Regions from separate parts of the Bacillus sp. Hm123 genome, predicted to be linked through region 1. Evidence: riboswitches for the same ligand, from Rfam matches in the RefSeq annotation. Region 1 holds a riboswitch; each other region holds the start of a gene.
The links. A riboswitch is a leader RNA that binds a small molecule or an ion and turns the genes downstream of it on or off. The one in region 1 is predicted to bind S-adenosylmethionine.

Region 1 (3,124 bases):
GACAAAGCAGGGGAAAAGCTGCGAAAGCTATTTATTCGCGAGCTGCCAGAAGCTCATCATTTATATATTGATCGAGTGTATAAAGAAGTGGCGACTGCTCCTTATCGACATTTAGCTACGATCCTATTAAGTGCCAACATCGATGTGCACAGTAAGTTTTTGCAAAAAGGTGGATAAACATGCAGCCAGAACAATTGTTAGCGATGATCGAGCAACAGCCGAAAGTAGCGATTTACGCCTACGCTCCCATGTGTGGGACGTGCCAGCTCGCTTCGAAAATGCTCGATGTCGTAGAAAAAGTAGGAACAGCTTACGAATGGGCTCGGATCAATTTAAATTATTACGAGGATTTTGCCGAAACCTATAGCATTGAAAGTGTTCCGTGCTTACTTATTTTTCATAAAGGTCAGCTGATGGAAAAGATTTATGCGTTTCAGTCTGTTCCGCATATTTATGAAAAATTAAATCAGTATTAACGACAACCTGCCATCGTTTTGGCAGGTTTTTTGGCGAAGATATTGTCGAGCAATTCTTAAAGGATTTTCCGCCCTTTTTTTTGAAATAAGTAATCATAAAGCAATTAGAGGAGGCGGGCGGATTGCATAAGCAACTTTCGATGATTCAAGAGGCATGTCAAGAAAGAGCGCATCTCCATTCAATGCTACCAGTTGAACCTGTTGGTGTGCTGTTAGAAGATGAACATGAACATTGGTTGTTGACGATTAGCAAAGAAGGCATTGCTTTTTCCAACGAAGACTTTCAGCCGTGGCAGTTAAAAGTGAGTGCCAAAAAAGGCAACATGGCTCACTGTTTGGCGGGAGAACAACGCCTTTTTCTGTACCATCGCATGGGCAAAGTGGACCTATCAGGCCTTTATCGACTGCAACTCTGGTTCGAATCCCTCCTCTGGCTTTGTCGGGCGTATGATTAAAAGCGGAAGGCGCTGTTCAACGGCGTATGGACTGGAGCCATCCGCACGAGATAATAAAAAATATTTTTCTTATTGACAATTTTCAAACTAAGATGATACAATCAGTCTCAACAATTAATTGAATAGCGAAACTCTTATCAAGAGAGGTGGAGGGATTGTGCCCGACGAAGCCCGGCAACCTTCAACAATGATTTGTTGAAAAGGTGCCAATTCACACAAAGCGATTGCTTTGGTAGATGAGAGAAAGGACCTTAACAACTTATCCCTTTCTGCTCATTGCGGCAGAAAGGTTTTTTATTTTAAAGGGAGAGTGAAGCCATATGATTTCAATTGCAAATGTGAAAAAGATTTTTGCAACGAAGAGTGGCACAGTGACAGCGGTAGATGACATTAATTTAAACATAGATCAAGGAGAAATCTTTGGCATCATCGGTTACAGTGGAGCGGGAAAGAGTACGCTAATCCGCATGCTGAATGGGCTTGAATCTCCTTCTGAAGGGTCGGTCGTTGTCGCTGGTCGTAAAGTATCAAATATTCGAGGAGCGGAACTGAGACAAGCACGCCAAGAGATTAGCATGATTTTTCAGCATTTTAACTTGCTTTGGTCGAGAACGGTTCGGGAAAATATCGCCTTTCCACTTGAAATTGCTGGTGTTCCGAAAGAAAAACGAAAAGAGCGCGTCGATGAACTGATTCAGCTAGTTGGGCTGGAAGGTCGTGAAGAGGCTTATCCTTCTCAGCTAAGCGGTGGTCAGAAACAGCGTGTCGGGATTGCGAGAGCATTAGCGAACAATCCGAAAGTGCTTTTATGCGATGAAGCGACGTCCGCACTTGATCCGCAAACGACGGATTCGATTTTGGACTTGCTAGTAGATATTAATGAGCGACTCGGGTTAACGATAGTGTTAATTACTCACGAAATGCATGTTATCCGCAAAATTTGTCATCGCGTGGCTGTGATGGAAGCAGGAAATGTCGTGGAATTAGGACAGGTGCTCGATGTGTTTAAGCATCCGAAGCAGCCGATTACGAAGCGATTTGTTCAGCAAGTGACGGGGACAGAGGAGTCGAGAGAGACGATTGCGCATTTACTTGAACAAAAAGGGAAAGTGATTAAGTTGAGCTTTATTGGCGAATCCGCTGAACAGCCGATTATTACCGAGTTAATTCGCAATTTTCAAATATCTGTTAATATCGTTCAAGGAAACGTGTCGCAAACGCAAGAGGGCGCTTATGGCTCGCTCTTTGTTCACTTAACGGGTGCGGAAGAAGAAGTGAGCCGAGCAGTTGCCTACTTAGATCAACATCAAGTGAGTTCGGAGGTGATCACCCATGCTTGAGCAATGGTTACCAAATGTGAAGTGGGATAAAATTTGGGGAGCAACTGGTGAAACGCTTTATATGACGGGAATTTCAGTTGTTGCGACTTTTATTCTTGGTATTTTACTAGGTTTACTCTTATTTTTAACATCGAAGGGTCAAATATTAGAAAATAAAGCGGTGCATGTGATTGTTGCTACGTACGTGAACGTGTTTCGGTCGATTCCGTTTATTATTTTAATCATTTTATTAATTCCGTTTACGAAAGTGCTTGTTGGGACGATGATTGGTGAAGATGCAGCATTACCTGCTTTAATTATTGGGGCATCCCCGTTTTATGCTCGGATTGTTGAGATTGGGCTAAGAGAGATTGATAAAGGGGTCATTGAAGCGGCCCGCTCGATGGGGGCGAAAACGAGCACCATTATTTTTAAAGTGTTGTTGCCAGAGTCGATGCCAGCCTTAGTTTCTGGTATTACGGTCACGGCGATCGTCTTAGTTGGCTACACAGCGATGGCAGGTGCCATTGGGGCTGGTGGGCTTGGAAACTTAGCCTTTTTAGACGGCTTCCAACGCAGTCAAAGCGACGTGACGTTCGTGGCAACCGTCATTATTGTACTCATCGTATTTGCGATTCAATTCATTGGTGACTTGTTCACTAAGAAATTAGATAAAAGATAATGAGGAGGAAATAGAATGAAAAAGTGGTTATTTGCTTTACTTACATCATTGGTGGTATTAGCCCTCGCAGCATGCGGCGGTTCAGAAGAGAAAAAAGAAGAAGGTAAATCAGAAGAAAACAAGAAATTGGTTGTTGGGGCATCTAACGTTCCGCATGCGATCATTTTAGAAGAAGCTAAGCCGTTATTAGAA
Region 2 (3,124 bases), 170 kb from region 1:
TCTAATACAGAACCGAAACGGATCGCATCGAAAATTTGTGGTTCTTTTTCGCGAGAAAGACCGATACATTTCGCATAGCATCCACCTTCAACATTAAAGACGCCGTTTGCAGACCAGCCGTGCTCATCATCACCGATTAAACGACGGTTCGGATCAGCGGATAATGTTGTTTTACCTGTTCCAGAAAGACCGAAGAATAAAGCAACGTCACCTTCGTAGCCAACGTTTGCTGAGCAGTGCATAGGGAACACATCATTTTCAGGAAGAAGGTAGTTCATGATAGAGAAGATGGACTTCTTCATTTCACCTGCGTATTCTGTTCCACCGATTAACACGATACGGCGCTCGAACGAAACGATAATGAATGTTTCAGATTGTGTGCCATCCACTGCTGGATCTGCTTTAAAGTTCGGAGCAGAGACGATTGTGAAGCCCGCTTGATGGTCTTTCAACTCTTCTGCTGTTGGGCGGATGAATAATTGATGAGCAAATAGGTTATGCCAAGCGTATTCATTGATGACTTGGATTGGAAGGCGATGAGTCGTATCCGCTCCTGCAAATCCTTTAAAAACAAAAAGTTCATCTTTTTGTTTTAAATGATCGACTACTTTTGTGTATAATTGATCAAAGACTTCTTCGGAAATCGGTTGGTTAACTGAACCCCAATCGATCTTATCCTTCACAGAAGCTTCTTCAACGATAAATTTATCTTTAGGAGAACGTCCTGTATATTTGCCTGTTTCTGCACGTACAGCACCTGACGCAGTTAACACGCCCTCTTTGCGAGTAAGTACCTTTTCAACAAGCGTAGGTACAGAAGGTTGCATTGTTATATTTGAACCGTTTAGAAGTTCCACAATTTTGCTTGAAACGCTTACAGAGTTCATAAATTAATAACCATCCTTTATAAAAATTTGAAATGTATTTATCTACTCGTTTACTCACAAAACAGTATAGCACATTTGAATGAATAGTCTATACTATATAGCTAATTTTTTTCGTGAATTTCATTTTTTATTTTTCCCCAAAATTTTTTTATAAATATAAATATGAAAGAAGGCGGAAAAAGGCAGATGAGCGGATAAAAATATGATTGACATTATCCATCGAATTTCGTAAGATTTATCTTTGAACGGATACTCTTATCCTGAGCTGGCGGAGGGACAGGCCCGATGAAGCCCGGCAACCTGTTTAAATAGGTATATTACCTATTTAAGACGAAGGTGCTTAAACCTGTGCAAGGTCCAAACCTTGGGCGATAAGAGTGAAAGGCCTATGTTGAATCAACCAACCTTTCCTCTCTTTATGAATTGGAGAGGTTTTTTTATTTTTAAAAGGATAAACTTAGGGAAATGAGTACCGTGAAAATAAAGATCAATTTTGATCCGTTTAAGGAGGAAGTTTCATGACAAAAAAGCGTCGTCTTTTTACTTCAGAGTCAGTAACTGAAGGCCATCCAGATAAGATTTGCGATCAGATTTCTGATGCAATTCTGGATGAAATTTTATCACAGGATCCTAATGCTCGTGTAGCTGCGGAAACTTCTGTAACAACCGGCCTTGTATTAGTAGCGGGGGAAATTACAACATCTTCTTATGTAGATATTAATAAACTTGTTCGCGAAACAATCAAAGAGATCGGCTATGACCGTGCGAAATATGGTTTCGATGCCGATACATGTGGCGTGTTGACTTCTATCGATGAGCAATCTGTAGATATCGCAGCAGGTGTCGACCAAGCTCTTGAAGCACGTGAAGGACAAATGAGCGAGGAAGAAATTGAAGCGATCGGTGCAGGTGACCAAGGTCTAATGTTCGGTTTTGCTTGTAATGAAACAGAAGAGTTAATGCCGCTTCCAATTGCTGTAGCGCATAAATTATCTCGTCGTTTAACAGAAGTACGCAAAGATGAAACACTTGATTATTTGCGTCCGGATGGAAAAACGCAAGTAACAGTAGAATATGATGAAAATGACAAGCCAGTTCGCATTGACACGATCGTTATTTCTACGCAACATCACCCAGAAGTCACGCTTGAGCAAATTCAACGTGACATTCGTGAACAAGTCATTAATCCGGTAGTCCCTGTTGAGTTAATTGATGCAGAAACGAAATTCTTCATCAACCCAACTGGCCGTTTCGTCATCGGTGGTCCTCAAGGGGATGCTGGTTTAACAGGTCGTAAAATTATCGTTGATACGTATGGCGGTTACGCTCGTCATGGCGGCGGTGCTTTCTCTGGTAAGGATCCGACAAAAGTAGACCGTTCTGCGGCATACGCAGCTCGTTATGTAGCGAAAAACATCGTTGCATCTGGTCTTGCGGATAAATGTGAAGTACAGCTTGCTTATGCGATTGGTGTTGCTCAGCCTGTTTCTATCGCGGTTGATACGTTCGGTACGGGCCAAGTATCTGAAGATGTATTAGTAGAGCTTGTTCGCTCGAACTTTGATCTTCGTCCAGCAGGAATCATTAAAATGTTAGATCTTCGTCGTCCGATTTACAAACAAACAGCAGCTTATGGTCATTTCGGCCGTACAGACATTGAACTTCCTTGGGAACAAACAGATAAAGCAGACGCTTTAAAACAACAAGCAAATAACTAATAAAAGTAAGCCTTCCTTTGTTGGGAAGGCTTGTTTTTATTTTTTCTGTATACTTTTATAATATTGAGCTTTCTCAGCGTATTCACGCACGATGCGCTCCATATCTTTCCGATCGTCCTCATTAATTTCTCTAATGACTTTAGCCGGTCGTCCAAATGCCATCGTATTCGGTGGAATCACCTTTCCGGGTGGGACGAGGCTCCCTGCACCGATAAATGCCCCCTCGCCGATTTCGGCATTGTCTAAAATAATCGAACCCATACCGATCAATGCTTTTTTTCTAATTTTACAGCTGTGAAGAATGACTTGATGACCAACAGTCACTTCATCTTCAATAATTAGCGGATTATTTGGACTTTGATGTAAAACCGAGTTGTCTTGAATATTCGTTTTATTGCCAATAATAGTAGGTGCGACATCACCGCGGATGACTGTATTAAACCAAACACTTGATTCTTCTCCGATTGTTACATCACCAGAAATAGTTACGTAGTCGGCGATATAAGCGGAATCTGCGAT
Region 3 (3,124 bases), 1.4 Mb from region 1:
TCAAAATCTATCATTACTATACCCTTTTTATGAGACAATTTCAAGTGAAAAGCGAACATTTATTCGCTTTTTTAATATTTACATGTTTTGAGAAAAAAGACCACACAATCTGAAGAAGGACATCGTTTGGAGAAAAGTTGGAGGAAAAAACTGATAAGCATCCGCCTATCTATATTACCACAGACTTTATCAAGAAGGGTATCTTTAATGACTGATTTCAATCAACTTATACGCTATTTTCATCATAAAAAGACCGACGCTAAAATGGAATATACAGTAACTAACCTATACCGTATAGATATTCCATCTAAGCGCCAGTCTTTTGTTTTTTCTTTTATGCCTCTACGGTAACTCCTGTTGCTTTTTCAATCGCTTGATTCAAATCAACAATTAAGTCCTTTGTAGATTCTAGTCCGATCGATAAACGAATTAACTCTTCTTTCACTCCAGACTTTTCTAACTCCTCTTTATTTAACTGTTGGTGCGTCGTTGTAGCCGGGTGAATGATCAATGACTTTCCATCCCCGACATTGGCAACATGTGACCATAATTGCACATTATCAATTACTGTTTTCCCTGCTTCTCGACCACCTTTAATACCGAAAACGACGATCGATCCGTTGCTATTGTTCAAATATTTTTTAGCTAAATCATGTGATGGATGTTCTGGTAAACTCGGATGGGAAACCCATTCCACACCAGGGTGATTGTTTAAATAGTTCACGATTTCTAATGTATTTTCGTGATGACGTTGAATTCGCAAATGAAGCGTCTCCAGTCCTTGCAGCAATAAAAAAGCACTATTGGCACTTAAAGCCGGACCAAAATCTCTTAACAGCTGCACTCGTAGCTTCACAGCAAATGCTGATCCTTCAATGTCAGCATATTTCAACCCATGATAAGATTCGTCAGGCTCTGTAAAACCAGGGAATTTCTCGCTGTCCCAATTGAACTTCCCACCATCTACTACGACACCACCAATCACTGTACCGTGGCCACTAATCCATTTCGTCGCAGAATGGACGACGATATCTGCCCCCCAAGTAAGCGGCTTGCAAACATACGGTGATGCGAATGTGCTATCGATAATTAGCGGGATACCATTCGCATGAGCGATATCTGCCACTTTCTCCACATCCAACACATTTAGAGATGGATTTCCGATAATTTCTCCAAAAAGAGCCTTCGTTTTCGGTGTAATCGCTTTTCGGTAGTTCTCAGGATCCGTCGAATCAACAAATTTAACGGTGATGCCATACTTCGGAAGCGTGTTAGCAAATAAATTATATGTACCACCATATAAATTACTCGCTGCCACGATTTCATCGCCCGCATGTGCTAAATTCAATATAGAAAAAGCGATGGCTGCCATTCCGGAAGATAATGCTACTGCGGCAGCTCCTTCTTCAAGCAATGCCACTCGTTTTTCAAATACATCAACCGTTGGATTCGTAATACGGGTGTAAATATTTCCAGGCTTTTGTAGCGCGAATAAAGCGTTCGCATGATCTGTATCTTCAAATACGTACGAAGTTGTTTCATAAATCGGTACAGCACGAGCTCCTGTCACTGGATCTGGCACCTGGCCTCCGTGTAATAACAATGTCTCTTGATCCCAATTTTCTTTTGTCATGTGTAAACCCCTCCTAAATGAATGTTTATGATGTTCTAGAGGAAGATAAAAAACCCCTCTTCTTATCAAAAAGAAGAGGGTTTAATGATTAGGTCCTCCTCTTATCTTCCAGACAAAAAAGTCTGTAGGAATTAGCACCGTTTCAGACAATATCGCCTGAAGGTTGCCGGGCTTCATAGGGCCTAATCCCTCCGCCGCTCGTAATAAGAGTGTCAATATTAAATTCAATAAGCCAGTAAACTCTTAAAAAGATTATATAATAATCCAATCAGAATGGTCAATAATATTTTGAATATTTTTATTTATTTTGATCGAGAGCGTGAAGTAAATAATGGCAGCCATATTTAACTGAACGCTTACGAATCCCCGCTCGACTTCCCACAAGGTTAAGCTGATAAACTTTCGTCTCTTGAGAACGTTCGGCCAGGCCAATCCAAACAGTGCCAGGGGCTTGGCCATCCATTTCATCAGGACCAGCCACTCCAGTAAAACTAATAGCAAAATCACTATCGAAAATCGCTCTTGTATTTTCTGCTAGTTCAAGTGCACATTGTTCACTGACAGCTCCATATGTATCAATAGTCTCTTTTTTCACATTAACAAGTTGCTTCTTCGCATCATTGGAGTAACAAACGATCCCGCCTTTAAAGATCGCACTCACACCTTCGACAGCTGTCAATTCACTTTGGAAAAGACCACCTGTTAAACTCTCAGCAGCTGCAATCGATAAATTTCTTTCCTTCAGTAATTCCGCCAACTCTTCCACAATCGTTGTTTGGTCATACCCATAAAAATATGGACCGACACGTCGGAGAATTTCAGCTTCTACTTCCTGAATCATGCCAATAGCTTCTTCTTCTGATTCATGCTTCGCTGTAATTCGAAGCGTGACCTCTCCATCTCCTGCTAATGGGGCAATCGTTGGATTCTTTTGATTGAGTAACAAGTCTTCCACTTCAACCTCAAGAGCCGATTCACCAATTCCGAAAAACCTCAATACCCGAGACTCGATTCGCTCGACTTTCTCTAACAGTTGGATCAACTCATTTTTTCCATAGTTTAAAAACATCGGTTGCATTTCTTTCGGTGGTCCAGGCAATAACATATACTGTTTTCCACTTGCTTTAAGTAACATCCCCGGAGCCATGCCATAATCATTTGGTAATACTGTACTTCCGCTCATCACTAAAGCTTGTTTCTTATTATTTTCAGTCATTGTTCGGTTCACTTTGACAAAATACGCTTCTATACTTTTCAAGGCGACTTCATTATATTCAAGTTCACACCCAATATGTTTGGCAAGCGCTTCCTTCGTCAAATCATCCTTTGTCGGTCCAAGTCCGCCTGTGAAAATTAACAGATCGGCACGCTTCTCCGCTTCTTTCACCACATCAACCAGTCGTGTCGGATTATCTCCCACAACTGTATGATAGTATACATTAATGCCGATTTCGGCTAAATGATGAGAAAGAAACTGTGCATTCGTATTGG
Region 4 (3,124 bases), 1.7 Mb from region 1:
TAATTTGTTTTGAATTAACGAATTCGTATCAAGCAAAAAGGCATAGCATGGATTAGAATTAATTACTAATTCATAAATTTTGCTCAACCCAAGATCATACTGAAGCTTCATTTTAAAAAACTGTTTTCCGAAGCTCCAATGAGAAAATCTTGTCGGCATTCCGTATGCGCCAAATGTATAAATAATTTCTGCCGGACAAATTTCATACCTCATCGGGTAAAAATCGAGACCAAACCCAGAAGCAATTTCGGTAATCTCATCAATTGCATACTGAAGCTTCCTCATCTCTACCGCATTCATCTTCACTCCCCCTTTTTTCCTTTACCAATACTTATGAAAAAAAAGAGCAAGACATACCACAAGAAAAAGGCTGACACATTTTAAAGTCAGCCTTTTTGCTTATTTATTCGCTTTTAAACGAGGAAGATTGAATAGTATAGCTACGATCCCACTGATCCCGATTAACACAGGATAAATCGAATAGCTCATAATGCTAATGGGCGAAATACTAGCGAGTCCGGCCGCTGCTAACATTTGGGCTCCGTACGGGATCATCCCTTGAATCAAACAAGAGAACACATCGAGTATACTCGCTGATTTCCGCGGGTCAATGTCATACTCATCCGCGATATTTTTCGCTAGTGGACCAGCAACGATAATTGCGATTGTGTTGTTCGCCGTTGATAAATTCGTTAAGCTAACAAGGGAAGCAATTCCGAATTCCGCCCCTTTTTTAGTGCGAATCCTTTTCATAACAAATTGTAAAATAAATTCGATACCACCGTTGTAACGAATCACTTCAATCATTCCACCAATAATGATGGCAATCATCGCCATTTCCAACATACTGCTGATCCCTTCAGATATCGCTTCAATAAAAGAGAAGAATGTATAGCTACCATCCGATAGGCCGATCATTCCCGCCAAAAGAATACCACCGCTTAATACGACTAGCACATTCATCCCAGCTACAGCCGCTACTAATACAGCTACGTACGGAATAATTTTAATGATTTCGTATGATTCTGCTATTACTATACTTTGCTGTCCAGCAGTGATCATTCCTAAAAAGACAGCCGTGATCACCGCCGCTGGAAGGACGATCAAGAAATTCGTTCGAAATTTATCGGCCATTCTTGTTCCTTGTGTACGTACTGCTGCAATCGTTGTATCGGAAATGATCGATAAATTGTCGCCAAACATCGATCCACCAATGATCGTTGCCATCGCTAAAGCTAGCGGAATCCCCGTTTCATCAGCAATGGCTACCCCAATAGGTGCCAAAGCAACAATCGTTCCGACAGATGTTCCCATCGATAAAGAAATAAAACACGCAATAATGAACAAGCCAACCATTAATAAATTTTGCGGCAAAATAGACAGCGCTAAATTAACGGTTGAATCGACAGCTCCCATTCCTTTCGCTGTAGAAGCAAACGCCCCTGCCAGCAAGAAGATGAAAGCCATTAGCATAATATTTGGATGCCCTGCACCTTTCGAAAAGATATCCACTTTCTCCATAAATGTTTTTTTTCGATTCATCATTAACGCAATCGCCGATGTAATAAATAGAGCAACGATAATCGGCATTTTATAAAAATCACCAGTGGCGATACCACTTCCAATAAAGATCAACAAAAAAATCAACAGCGGAAACAGCGCCCAACCGTTTGCTTTTTCACTCAACTCCTCCACTCCTTCCATAAAATCGCAAAAATAAAAGACCTTTCTGTCAGCAAGAAGAGGTCTCAATGTAAAAAACACCCTTCTTATCTTTCAAGCATCTACTTGCTGGATTTGGCACAGCACTCTATTTAGAGTCCGCTGCCGAGACGTCTTAGGGCCAGTCCCTCAGTCTCTCTTGATAAGAATTGTTCCATATGTTATTGTCAAAAACTTACGAACTTTCCATTTGGAAATTACTTTTTTTGAGTGTAGCCCACTCCGACTATTATACATTGTTCCTGCTAATCAGCAAGCTTTTTTTCATCATGACAGCCTACCCATTATTTGCAGAGAGAACTTTCGCCGCACCGACATATACTATAATCAATTCCTCTTAAAGGAGGGACTGCCTATGGAATATACGGATTACGACCGGGCTCTCTATTATGTCCATCGGTCCGATTGGAACAATTTATTAATTTTAATGGTTAGAACGAATGACCATTTGCTTTCAAAAAAAATTGAGCATTTCCTCCATGCTCGTCGGTTCCCTAATTCTTATTCTGCAGTGGAGCAAACGTTTTATACATTGTTCCACTATATCGAGCACGCCAATTCGCTGAACACGTAAAGAATTCCACCAGAAAGGCGGTTTTCCGAAGAAAGCCGCCTTATTATTATATCATTTGATGAATGTGTTCCATAACCTTTCGCTCGACTTCTTGAAGCTTGAGGTCGCTGCTCTCTAACGATTCGCTAACGACGCCGAAATAAAACTTCACTTTCGGTTCTGTTCCAGAAGGTCGCATACATACCCACGTTTGATCATCTAAGAAATATTTCAACACATTGGAAGCCGGCAATTCAATCGCAGATGTCTCCCCTGTTTGTCCATCAGTCCGCTCACTCGTTAGATAATCCTCTACAATTCTAACAGCCCTGCCAGCGAGTTCTTTCGGTGGCTGTTCGCGGAATGACGATAAGATCGCCTCGATTTTGTTCGCTCCTTCAATCCCTTTTAGCGTAAGGGATGTTAACCCTTCACGATAATAGCCGTGACGACGATAAAGGTCAAGCAAGACTTCATATAATGTTTTTCCTTGTTGTTTATAGTAAGCACAAGCTTCTACTGCCAAAATCGCCGCTTGAATCGCATCTTTATCGCGAGCGAAATCTGCCACTAAATAACCGTAGCTTTCTTCATAGCCAAATAAAAATTGATATTCCCCCGTTTGTTGATACGCTTCAATTTTTTCTCCGATAAATTTAAAGCCGGTTAGTACATCTTCACAAGAAACACCATACGATTCAGCGACGATTCGACCTAGCTCCGATGTCACAATCGTTTTGAACACACGACCGTTTTCCGGAAGTTGCCCCTTTTCCTTCTTTTGTGACAGAATGTAATCCATTAACAGCGCGCCGGTTTGATTGCCTGTTAACAACATATATTCACCGT

Region 2: it holds a riboswitch for S-adenosylmethionine, as region 1 does, so the genes downstream of both, metK (methionine adenosyltransferase) here and ACSVDJ_RS14860 (methionine ABC transporter ATP-binding protein) in region 1, are expected to answer to the same signal.
Region 3: it holds a riboswitch for S-adenosylmethionine, as region 1 does, so the genes downstream of both, ACSVDJ_RS07310 (O-acetylhomoserine aminocarboxypropyltransferase/cysteine synthase family protein) here and ACSVDJ_RS14860 (methionine ABC transporter ATP-binding protein) in region 1, are expected to answer to the same signal.
Region 4: it holds a riboswitch for S-adenosylmethionine, as region 1 does, so the genes downstream of both, ACSVDJ_RS04760 (Na+/H+ antiporter NhaC family protein) here and ACSVDJ_RS14860 (methionine ABC transporter ATP-binding protein) in region 1, are expected to answer to the same signal.

Annotation. Positions count from the first base shown of each region.
Region 1 is NZ_CM200277.1:2,826,074-2,829,197, reverse strand. Features, by position in the region: gene ACSVDJ_RS14875 (toprim domain-containing protein) at 1-177, shown strand, start outside; gene ACSVDJ_RS14870 (thioredoxin family protein) at 180-476, shown strand; gene ACSVDJ_RS14865 (hypothetical protein) at 599-931, shown strand; SAM riboswitch class I at 1,063-1,174, shown strand; gene ACSVDJ_RS14860 (methionine ABC transporter ATP-binding protein) at 1,252-2,271, shown strand; gene ACSVDJ_RS14855 (methionine ABC transporter permease) at 2,264-2,932, shown strand; gene ACSVDJ_RS14850 (MetQ/NlpA family ABC transporter substrate-binding protein) at 2,948-3,124, shown strand, end outside.
Region 2 is NZ_CM200277.1:2,653,896-2,657,019, reverse strand. Features, by position in the region: gene pckA (phosphoenolpyruvate carboxykinase (ATP)) at 1-887, opposite strand, end outside; SAM riboswitch class I at 1,140-1,265, shown strand; gene metK (methionine adenosyltransferase) at 1,406-2,605, shown strand; gene ACSVDJ_RS13775 (gamma carbonic anhydrase) at 2,642-3,124, opposite strand, start outside.
Region 3 is NZ_CM200277.1:1,402,891-1,406,014, reverse strand. Features, by position in the region: gene ACSVDJ_RS07310 (O-acetylhomoserine aminocarboxypropyltransferase/cysteine synthase family protein) at 335-1,633, opposite strand; SAM riboswitch class I at 1,732-1,843, opposite strand; gene ACSVDJ_RS07305 (competence/damage-inducible protein A) at 1,932-3,124, opposite strand, start outside.
Region 4 is NZ_CM200277.1:906,862-909,985, reverse strand. Features, by position in the region: gene ACSVDJ_RS04765 (SpoVR family protein) at 1-300, opposite strand, end outside; gene ACSVDJ_RS04760 (Na+/H+ antiporter NhaC family protein) at 400-1,704, opposite strand; SAM riboswitch class I at 1,767-1,871, opposite strand; gene ACSVDJ_RS04755 (YhdB family protein) at 2,078-2,296, shown strand; gene ACSVDJ_RS04750 (phospho-sugar mutase) at 2,343-3,124, opposite strand, start outside.